DNA from 2 places in the Clostridium sp. BJN0013 genome. Region 1 is predicted to be linked to the other one. Evidence: predicted binding sites of a transcription regulator. Region 1 holds the regulator's gene; the other holds the start of a gene.
What was found. The regulator Rex, encoded in region 1, represses fermentation and respiration genes when NADH is low (regulators of the CRP and FNR family bind a similar motif). The targets are predictions, from matches to a motif close to ATTGTTAANNNNTTAACAAT.
Positions count from the first base shown of each region.

Region 2: a site for Rex is predicted at 2,295-2,314, ahead of AB3K27_RS01710 (acetyl-CoA C-acetyltransferase). Genes of this name have one in related genera too.

Region 1 covers NZ_CP162495.1:3,737,287-3,742,228, forward strand. Annotated here, with positions in the region: gene AB3K27_RS19315 (electron transfer flavoprotein subunit beta) at 1-314, opposite strand, end outside; gene AB3K27_RS19320 (acyl-CoA dehydrogenase) at 331-1,470, opposite strand; gene AB3K27_RS19325 (short-chain-enoyl-CoA hydratase) at 1,653-2,432, opposite strand; gene AB3K27_RS19330 (redox-sensing transcriptional repressor Rex) at 2,647-3,279, opposite strand; gene AB3K27_RS19335 (ABC-F family ATP-binding cassette domain-containing protein) at 3,599-4,942, shown strand, end outside.
Region 2 covers NZ_CP162495.1:306,579-311,520, forward strand. Annotated here, with positions in the region: gene AB3K27_RS01700 (MraY family glycosyltransferase) at 1-1,007, shown strand, start outside; gene wecB (non-hydrolyzing UDP-N-acetylglucosamine 2-epimerase) at 1,053-2,201, shown strand; gene AB3K27_RS01710 (acetyl-CoA C-acetyltransferase) at 2,432-3,607, shown strand; gene AB3K27_RS01715 (hypothetical protein) at 4,165-4,305, opposite strand.

The sequences.
Region 1 (4,942 bases):
AGTGCTCCTGCTAATGCATATGAAGTAGCTTGAGTATCTGCTCCTGCAAAAGCTCTATCTGAAACTAATATTGCTTCGTCAGCTCCCATAGCTAGAGCTTCTCTAAGCGCATCCTGTGCCTGTGGAGGTCCCATGCTTACTACTGTAACTTTGCCGCCTACTTTTTCTTTTAAAACAATTGATTCTTCAAGTGCATTTTTATCATCTGGGTTTATTATTGATGGAACGCCTTCTCTTATTAATGTTCCTGTTTTTGGATCTATTTTAACTTCGTTCGTATCTGGTACTTGTTTTAAGCAAACTACTATATTCATTATGAACTCCTCCTATTTATTTAAATAAACTTCCTGAAATAACCATTTTTTGTACTTCTGAAGTTCCTTCATATATTTCAGTTATCTTAGCATCTCTCATCATTCTCTCTACTGGATAATCTTTAGTGTATCCGTATCCTCCAAAGAGTTGTACAACTTTAGTTGTAGTTTCCATAGCTACAGTAGCTGCAGCTAATTTAGCTCTTGCAGCATCCACTGTATAAGGAACACCTTTGTCCTTATTTACTGCTGCTTTGTAAACAAGATATTTCGCAGCTTGTATTTTAGTATCTAATTCAGCTGTATACCATGCTAATCCCTGGAATTTATTAAGAGATTTCCCAAATTGCTTTCTTTCTTTCATATATGCAATCGCTTCAGCTAAAGCACCTTCTGCTATACCCAATGCTTGTGATGCTATACCAATTCTTCCTCCATCAAGAGTCTTCATTGCTATACCAAAACCTTTTCCTTCTTTTCCTAACATATTTTCTTTTGGAACTCTACAATCTTCAAATATAAGCTCTGTAGTTGATGATCCTCTTATTCCCATTTTGTCTTCAAGTTTTCCTATTGAAAAACCAGGCATTCCTTTTTCAACTATGAATGCTGTTATTCCATGGTTTCCTTTGCTTTTATCTGTCATTGCAAATATTACAAAAGTATCTGCTGCTCCACCATTTGTAATGAATATTTTTTGTCCATTTAATATATAACTATCTCCATCTAAAACAGCTGTTGTCTGTTGTCCAGAAGCATCAGTACCTGCATTAGGTTCAGTTAAACCAAATGCTCCGAGTTTCTCTCCTTTTGCAAGTGGAATTAAATATTTCTGTTTTTGCTCCTCTGTACCAAATTGGTAAATAGGTGTTGCACAAAGTGAAGTATGTGCTGAGAGTATAACGCCTGTTGTAGCGCAAACCTTTGAAAGTCCTTCTACAGCTAATATATAAGATAGAGTATCTCCACCTGCTCCACCATATTCAACTGGAAATGGTATACCCAACATCCCATACCTAGCCATTTTATCTACTGTTTCTTGAGGAAACCTTTCTGTTTCATCTACTTCAGCAGCTAGAGGTTTAACTTCATTTTCTGCAAATTCACTTACCATTTGTTCTACAAATTGTTGTTCCCTTGTTAATGTAAAATCCATTTATTTTTACCTCCTAAATAGTTTTCATACTAAATATAGCATATAGCTTTTATTTGTCATTTTTTGCAATCTTTATTTGTAAACCTTTAAGCAAAATAAAGATTGCAGCTTATTGAATATGAGTTATCATTATAACCTTAAATTTTATTTAAGCTATTTATCTGATCTATTATAATACTAAATTACTTATTTTTAAAAGTCTTGTCTCTTTTCTCTACGAATGCCGTCATTCCTTCTTTTTGATCCTCTGTAGCAAAACATTCCCCAAATACTTCTGCTTCATAGGCTACAGCTGTATCTATGTCACACTGAATTCCTTGATTTATAGCAGCTTTACACAATCTAACAGCTACAGGTGCATTAGCAGCTATAGTATTTGCCAAATTTTTAACTTCCTCTAATAACTTATCTGGTTCAACTACTTTATTTACCAACCCTATTCTTAGAGCTTCTTCTGCATTTATTATTTGAGCAGTATATATAAGCTGTTTAGCCATACCTACACCTACTACTCTTGCAAGCCTTTGAGTACCCCCAAAACCTGGAGTAATCCCAAGACCTACCTCTGGTTGGCCAAATTTAGCCTTTGATGAAGCTATTCTTATATCACAAGATAAAGACAATTCACAGCCACCACCCAGAGCAAATCCATTTACAGCTGCTATGACTGGTTTATCTAATTTTTCTAGTTTCCTAAATACTTTATTACCAAGCACTCCAAATTTTCTTCCTTCAACTGTATTCAAGTCTTTCATTTCAGTTATATCTGCTCCTGCCACAAAAGCTTTACCTGCACCAGTAAGTATTACAGCATACACATTTTCATCTTCAGCAATATTATCTATTGCCATATCTATTTCTTTTAAAGTTTCTGAATTCAACGCATTCATTGCCTTAGGCCTATTTATTGTCAACAAAGCCACATTTCCATCTTTCTCAAGAATGATATTTTTAAATTCCATATTACTCCTCCCTCCTAAACCTTTTAAAAGCAACATTAACAAAGTATTGTTAATAATATCACAAATACACTTAAAAATAATTGAAGTTTTCACTTCATTTCTTATTATATACCTTAACATTATATATTTCAATATAAATTAATATAAAATATAAATAAATTTTATATTAATATTGCATTTTAACATTTACAGTAAAAATATATACCTTTAGGGTTTATTCTGCATCATTCAAAAGACAACTTAACGTCAATAAACTATCACTTAAATGAACATTCTCTACTTTTACATCTTCTGGTACAATAAGGTCTACTGGAGCAAAATTCCATATACCCTTCACTCCGTTTTTCACCAGAATATTGCAAACTTTTTGGCCATTATTACTAGGTACACATATTATACCTATGTCTATAACATTTTCCTTAAGATAATCAGCTAAATAATCTATATCCCTTATTTCAATATCTCTAATACTGATACCTATAAGTTTAGGGTTTATATCAAATATGGCCCTTAATTCAAAACCTAATTTTTCAAAACCAATGTAATTAGATATAGCTTGCCCTATATTCCCTGCACCTATTATAACTGTTCTATATACTTTCGTAAGGCCAAGTATATTGCACATCTGACTATATAACTCACTTACATTATACCCATATCCCTGTTGACCAAAATCTCCAAAACAATTTAAATCTTGCCTTATTTGAGAAGCTGTAAATCCTATTTTTTCGCTTAACTCCTTTGAAGATATCCTATCTACATCATTTCTCATTAAGTTGCCTAAATACCTATGATATTTAGGCAATCTCTTTATAACAGACATTGATATATCTTTTTTCTTATCCATACTGCACCTCATATCTATAACTATATCTTTTAATTATATATTATATATTAAAATTTATATATTAAAATAAATTATACTATAGTTTATAATTCAATTTTATTGCTATATAGTATTATCTTCAATTATAACATATGTTAATCCCCTGTTTTTTATTATTTTATATTTTTATTAAGGTTTTTCAATTTTTTTGATATTTGTATTATATCTATTATATCAATGATTTCTATTATATCAATAAATAATTTCTATATTTTAAATAAAATCTATAAAAAAATCATTTTACATAGTAAAATATTAAATTAAGGAAGGTGTTATCACTATGATCATTTTAAGCTGTAAAAATATTCATAAGAGCTATGGAGTAGATGTCATATTAGAAAATGTAACTTTCAATATAAACGAAGGAGATCGTGTAGCACTAATAGGTCCAAATGGAGCTGGTAAGTCCACCCTATTTGAAATTTTAACTAATAAGATAGCTCCAGACAGTGGAGATATGTTTATAGATAAGACTAAAACAATAGGATATTTGACCCAACATCTATCATTGAATTCTTCAAATACTATATACGATGAAATGCTCACTGTATTTCAGGATATAACTAACTTAGAGAACAAATTAAGTAAATTGGAAATTTTAATGAACGAACCCTATAATTCCAAAGATGAGAACTATCAAAGCAAATTGATTAATGATTATACTACCTATTCAGAACTTTATAAAAATAGAGGGGGGTATACTTACAAAGCAGAAATAAATAAAGTTTTAACGGGCCTAGGTTTTTCTATGGATGAATTCCATAATTCCATAAACATAATAAGTGGAGGTAAAAAAACAAGAGTTGCCCTTTGTAAACTGCTTTTAACAAAGCCGGACATACTTTTATTAGATGAACCTACCAACCATTTAGATTTAGAGGCTGTAGAATGGCTTGAAGAGTACTTAAAATCCTATAAAGGAACCGTAATTATAATCTCCCACGATAGATACTTTTTAGATATCATAACACAGTCAACTATGGAGCTTATAAATGGCCATGTAAATTTTTACAATGGAAATTATACCACTTCTTTGGAACTTAAAAAGAAGAACTATGAGATTCAATTAAAAGCATATAATATACAGCAGATGGAAATAAAAAAGCAAGAAGAAATTATTGAAAAATATAGATCCTTTAATAGAGAAAAAAGTATAAGGGCAGCAGAAAGCCGGCAAAAAATGTTAGATAAAATGGATAAACTGCCTCCTCCAGATAAAGATATAAAACTTAAAAATATAATGTTTAAAACTCAAATAAATAGTGGTAATGATGTACTCCATGTAGAAAATCTAAGCAAAGGATTTAATGAGAAGTTATTATTCCAAAATTTAAATTTTCAAGTAAAGAAAGGAGATAAAACAGCAATTGTTGGTAAAAATGGCTGTGGCAAAACTACTCTCTTTAAAATAATTATGGGACAAATAAAAGCTAATACTGGAATTTGCAAATTAGGTAAAAATGTTATAATAGGCTACTATGATCAGGAACAGTCTGATCTAGACACTGAAAAAACCACAATAGATGAGGTGTGGGATAAATTTCCAAAGCTCACTACTACCGAGATTAGAAATGCATTAGCCAGCTTTTTATTTACAGGAGATGATGTATTTAAAAAAATTTCT
Region 2 (4,942 bases), 670 kb from region 1:
CAATAGTATCGACAGTGTTTTCAGTTATACTTACACCAATTGTTAAAAAAATTGCTTTAAAGTTAAAGATTATAGATATGCCAGAGGGCAATAGAAGAATACACAGTAAACCTACACCACTTTTGGGGGGGTTGTCCATATATTTTTCCTTTGTGATTACTTTATTGTTGAAGAAAGGAAATCTTACAAGGGCAGAAATAGGGCTTATATTAGGTGCTACAATAATAGTGATAGGTGGATTTTTAGATGATAAATTTGATATAAAACCTCGATATAAATTAATATTTCAAATTGTAGCTGCTTTAATTTTAATTATCTATGGGGTAAAGATAGTATTAATTACTAATCCCTTTAGCAGCGTATATCAATTTATCGATGTGGGAGTAATGTCTCTTCCATTAACTATAATTTGGGTGGTGGGTATTACCAATGCTTTAAATTTGATAGATGGTTTAGATGGTTTAGCATCAGGGATTGGGTTAATATCCTCCTTGACTATTTTAATTATAGCATTATTAAATAAAAGATATGAAGCTGCAGTACTTGCCATTATATTGTGTGGGTCTATACTTGGATTTTTACCCTATAATTTTAATCCTGCTTCTATATTTATGGGAGATACAGGGGCACAATTACTTGGATTTTTACTTGCATCTATATCCATTGAAGGAGCCGTAAAATCTGCGGCAGCATTTTCTATAGCAGTTCCTATTCTTGCACTTGGAATACCAATATATGATACTCTTTTTGCTATGATAAGAAGAAAGATAAATGGTAAACCTATTATGCAAGCTGATAGAGGGCATCTTCACCATAGACTTCTTGATATGGGATTTAGTCAAAAACAAGCTGTTGGGACAATGTATGCTATAAGTGCAGTACTAGGTAGTCTTTCTATAATAGCTATGGAAATAAAGGTACAGCTATCTTATTTTCTTCTAGTGATAATTATGGTGATTTTAGTATTTATAGCTTGGAAGGTTGGATTTTTTGAACATAAAGATTAAGGTATCTTTCAATTATATTAGATACCTAAAGATGGAGGTTTTAATATGGATAAACTTAAAATTATTACAATATTTGGAACAAGACCTGAAGCAATAAAAATGGCTCCCTTAATCAAAGAGCTTGAAAAAAGGCATAGCATAGAAAATAAGATATGTGTTACAGCTCAACATAGAGAGATGCTAGATCAGGTTCTAAAACTTTTTAATATTATACCTGATTTTGATTTAAATATAATGAAGAGCAATCAAACATTGACAGGTATAACTAATAAGGTACTTGAAGGTCTTGAAGAAGTATTTGATAAAGAAAATCCAGATTTGGTACTTGTTCATGGAGATACCACTACTACATTTGCAGGAGCACTAGCAGCTTTTTATAAAAAAATAAGAGTAGGTCATGTAGAAGCAGGTCTTAGAACTTATGATAAATATTTTCCTTTTCCAGAAGAAATGAATAGAAAACTTACAGGAGATATAGCCGATCTCCATTTTGCACCAACATCTGGTTCTAGAGAGAATCTCCTTAGGGAAGGAGTGCCTATGAATGAAATATTTGTTACTGGGAATACAGTAATAGATTCAATGGAATTTACTGTAGAGAAAGAGTATGTATTTAATACTGCTGAATTGAATAATATAGATTATCATAAAAGTAAAGTAATAATGGTAACTGCTCATAGGAGAGAAAATTGGGGAGAAGGCATTGAAAATATTTGTAATGCATTAAAAAAAATAGTAGAAGAAAATAAAGAAGTAGAAGTAATCTATCTTGTACATTTAAATCCTAAAGTGAAAGATATGGTATATAAAATACTTGGAAATGTTCCTAGAGTTCATCTATTAAATCCTCTGGATACTAAAGAAACTCATAATTTAATGGACAGATGTTATATGGTTATGACTGATTCTGGAGGACTCCAGGAAGAAGCTCCACATCTTGGTAAACCTGTATTGGTGCTTAGAAATGTAACTGAAAGACCAGAAGCGGTAAAAGCAGGTACAGTAAAATTAGTTGGCACAAAGAAAGAGGATATAGTAAAATTGGCAAGTGAACTTATATTGGATTCTAGTAAATATGATATGATGAGTAAAGCTGTAAATCCTTATGGAGATGGCAAGGCATCAAGAAGAATAGCTGCAGCTATTTTGCAGTACTTTAACATAGAAAAAGGAGAATATGAGGAATTTATTTGAGTATACTATGTTTAGGTTAGTGAATTAAAAAAATATATAAAGTAATTATAGAAGCGTATAATAAAAAACTGAGATTTTTTCATATAAAAAAACTTTGTGTTTTTTTTAACAACAACATTGACAACGTTATGATTACTTAGTATAATGAACTTGTTATTAGGTTAAAATGTTGACATCATGTAGGTTAAGTTTCAGTTAAAAAGAAAATAAACTTTTAGGAGGATTTACTTATGAGAGAAGTAGTTATTGTAAGTGCAGTGAGAACAGCTATAGGAAGTTTCGGTGGAGCTTTGAAGGATGTTCCTGCAGTAGAACTAGGAGCTGTAGTTATAAAGGAAGCAGTAAAAAGAGCAAATATTAAACCAGAACAAGTAGATGAAGTTATATTTGGAAATGTAATACAGGCAGGTCTTGGACAAAGTCCAGCAAGACAGGCAGCTGTAAAAGCAGGTATTCCTGTGGAAGTGCCAGCATTCACATTAAATAAAGTTTGCGGTTCAGGCCTTAGATCAGTAAGCTTGGCAGCTCAGGTTATAAAAGCTGGAGATGCTGATGTTGTTATAGTTGGCGGAATGGAAAACATGTCTGCTGCGCCATATCTACTCCAAAAAGCTAGATGGGGACAGAGAATGGGAGATGGAAAGTTAGTTGATTCTATGATAAAAGATGGACTTTGGGAAGCATTCAATAATTATCACATGGGGATTACAGCTGAAAATATAGCAGAAAAATGGAATTTAACGAGAGAAATGCAGGATGAATTTTCAGCAGCATCACAACAAAAAGCAACAGCGGCTCAAAAAGCAGGAAAATTTAAAGATGAAATAGTACCAGTAGTTATTAAAACTAAAAAAGGAGAAAAAGTTTTTGATAATGATGAATATATTAGACCTGAAACAACTGTTGAAACATTAGCAAAATTAAAACCAGCATTCAAAAAAGATGGAACAGTTACAGCAGGTAATGCTTCAGGAATAAATGATGCAGCAGCAGCATTGGTTGTTATGAGTGCAGATAAGGCAAAAGAACTTGGAATCAAACCACTTGCAAAAATTGTTTCTTATGGAAGTAAAGGATTAGATCCAACAATAATGGGATATGGACCATTCTACGCAACAAAATTAGCACTTGAAAAAGCTAATATGTCAGTGGCAGATTTAGACTTAATAGAAGCAAATGAAGCATTTGCTTCACAGAGTTTAGCTGTAGCGAAAGATTTGGAATTCGATATGAGCAAAGTAAATGTAAATGGTGGAGCAATAGCTCTTGGACATCCTGTTGGTTGCTCAGGTGCAAGAATACTTGTTACATTACTTCATGAAATGCAGAGAAGAGATGCAAAGAAAGGTCTTGCAACATTATGTATAGGCGGTGGAATGGGAACTGCTCTAATAGTTGAAAGATAAAATAAAGGATATTATTTAAGTCACCTGTATGTAAAACAGGTGACTTGATTTATATAGTTAGAATACTTATATCTATATGGTATAGATTCAAGAGACTTTTAATGTAGCTTATTTTTCCTTAAGATAATTTATATACTTTAAAATTGAAAATAAGCATAAAAATTATCTCTGTTTAAAATTAGACTTTATGTTTTTTTAAAATTGTTTTTCTTATATTTATTGCAATATTTACACAACAAGAAAGAAACATAGAAAATTAAATTGTTCTAAGTATTTAGTTTATCTCAAATGGTTGTTAATATAGGGATTTATAGTAGCAATTACAGTAAAATAATGTTAGGTAAAATATTAAGGTGTGTAAAAAATTTTGTTTATTCTCTTTCTTTAGACGAAAATTTAAAACTAAGTTATTTGTAAAGTGATATTAAGTTTACCGGATAGAGTTTAGTTATATACCAGTATCATGAAGTACATTATATCTAGGTTTTGAGTATAATATACTTGCCAATGAAAATATAAGACAATCTTGAGGAATAACCTGAGCGATTATTAGTATTCTATGCAGAAACAAATAGGATTTGTTCTATCCACTTTGTAGTCATTAAATTTTCAAGTATAGCATCTTCATTTACTGTTTCATAGATAAATTTTAGATTTCTTGTAATTTTTTTACTGAATATATCCAGTATATATTTCATAGTATACCTTAACTAAGGATATACTGTTTTTATTGTTTTTAAATCTATTATGTCTGTCAAACATGGAATGCAAAAATGTACTAAATATCTTTTTTTATGTATGAGGAAATTATTTTTAATAAAGTCCTTCTTTTTATTTATATATATATAAAGATTTTATGATGTCATTACTGTTATTTAATAAACTAATGAGACAAAAATTAGAATAATAAATAAAAAAAGTAAATATAAGTAATTTTTCTAATTTAAAATATCTTAAAATAAAGCATATTTGGTCATTTTAAGTTAATATACTTATATATAATTAAATAACTTAAGGAATAGTATGAAAACTTTCCATAAACGTGCGTTTATTAAACTTTGTGTTTTTTTTAACAAGAGATATTGATAAAAAATTAATTAGTTAGTATAATTAAAATGTATTAGAATTGTATGAATTAAATGAATTATTTTAAATAATGTTGTTTAAGTTATAAACTTAAATAATTGTGAAGTAATATCATACAATTTCATCATTTATAGAAATTTTCTTAATAAATTATTATAGTTTGTATTTAAAAATATAAGCACTAATATCTAAAACACTTGAAATTTGATTGATCTAGAGCTTTACGAAATATTTAAGTTTAAATAAATT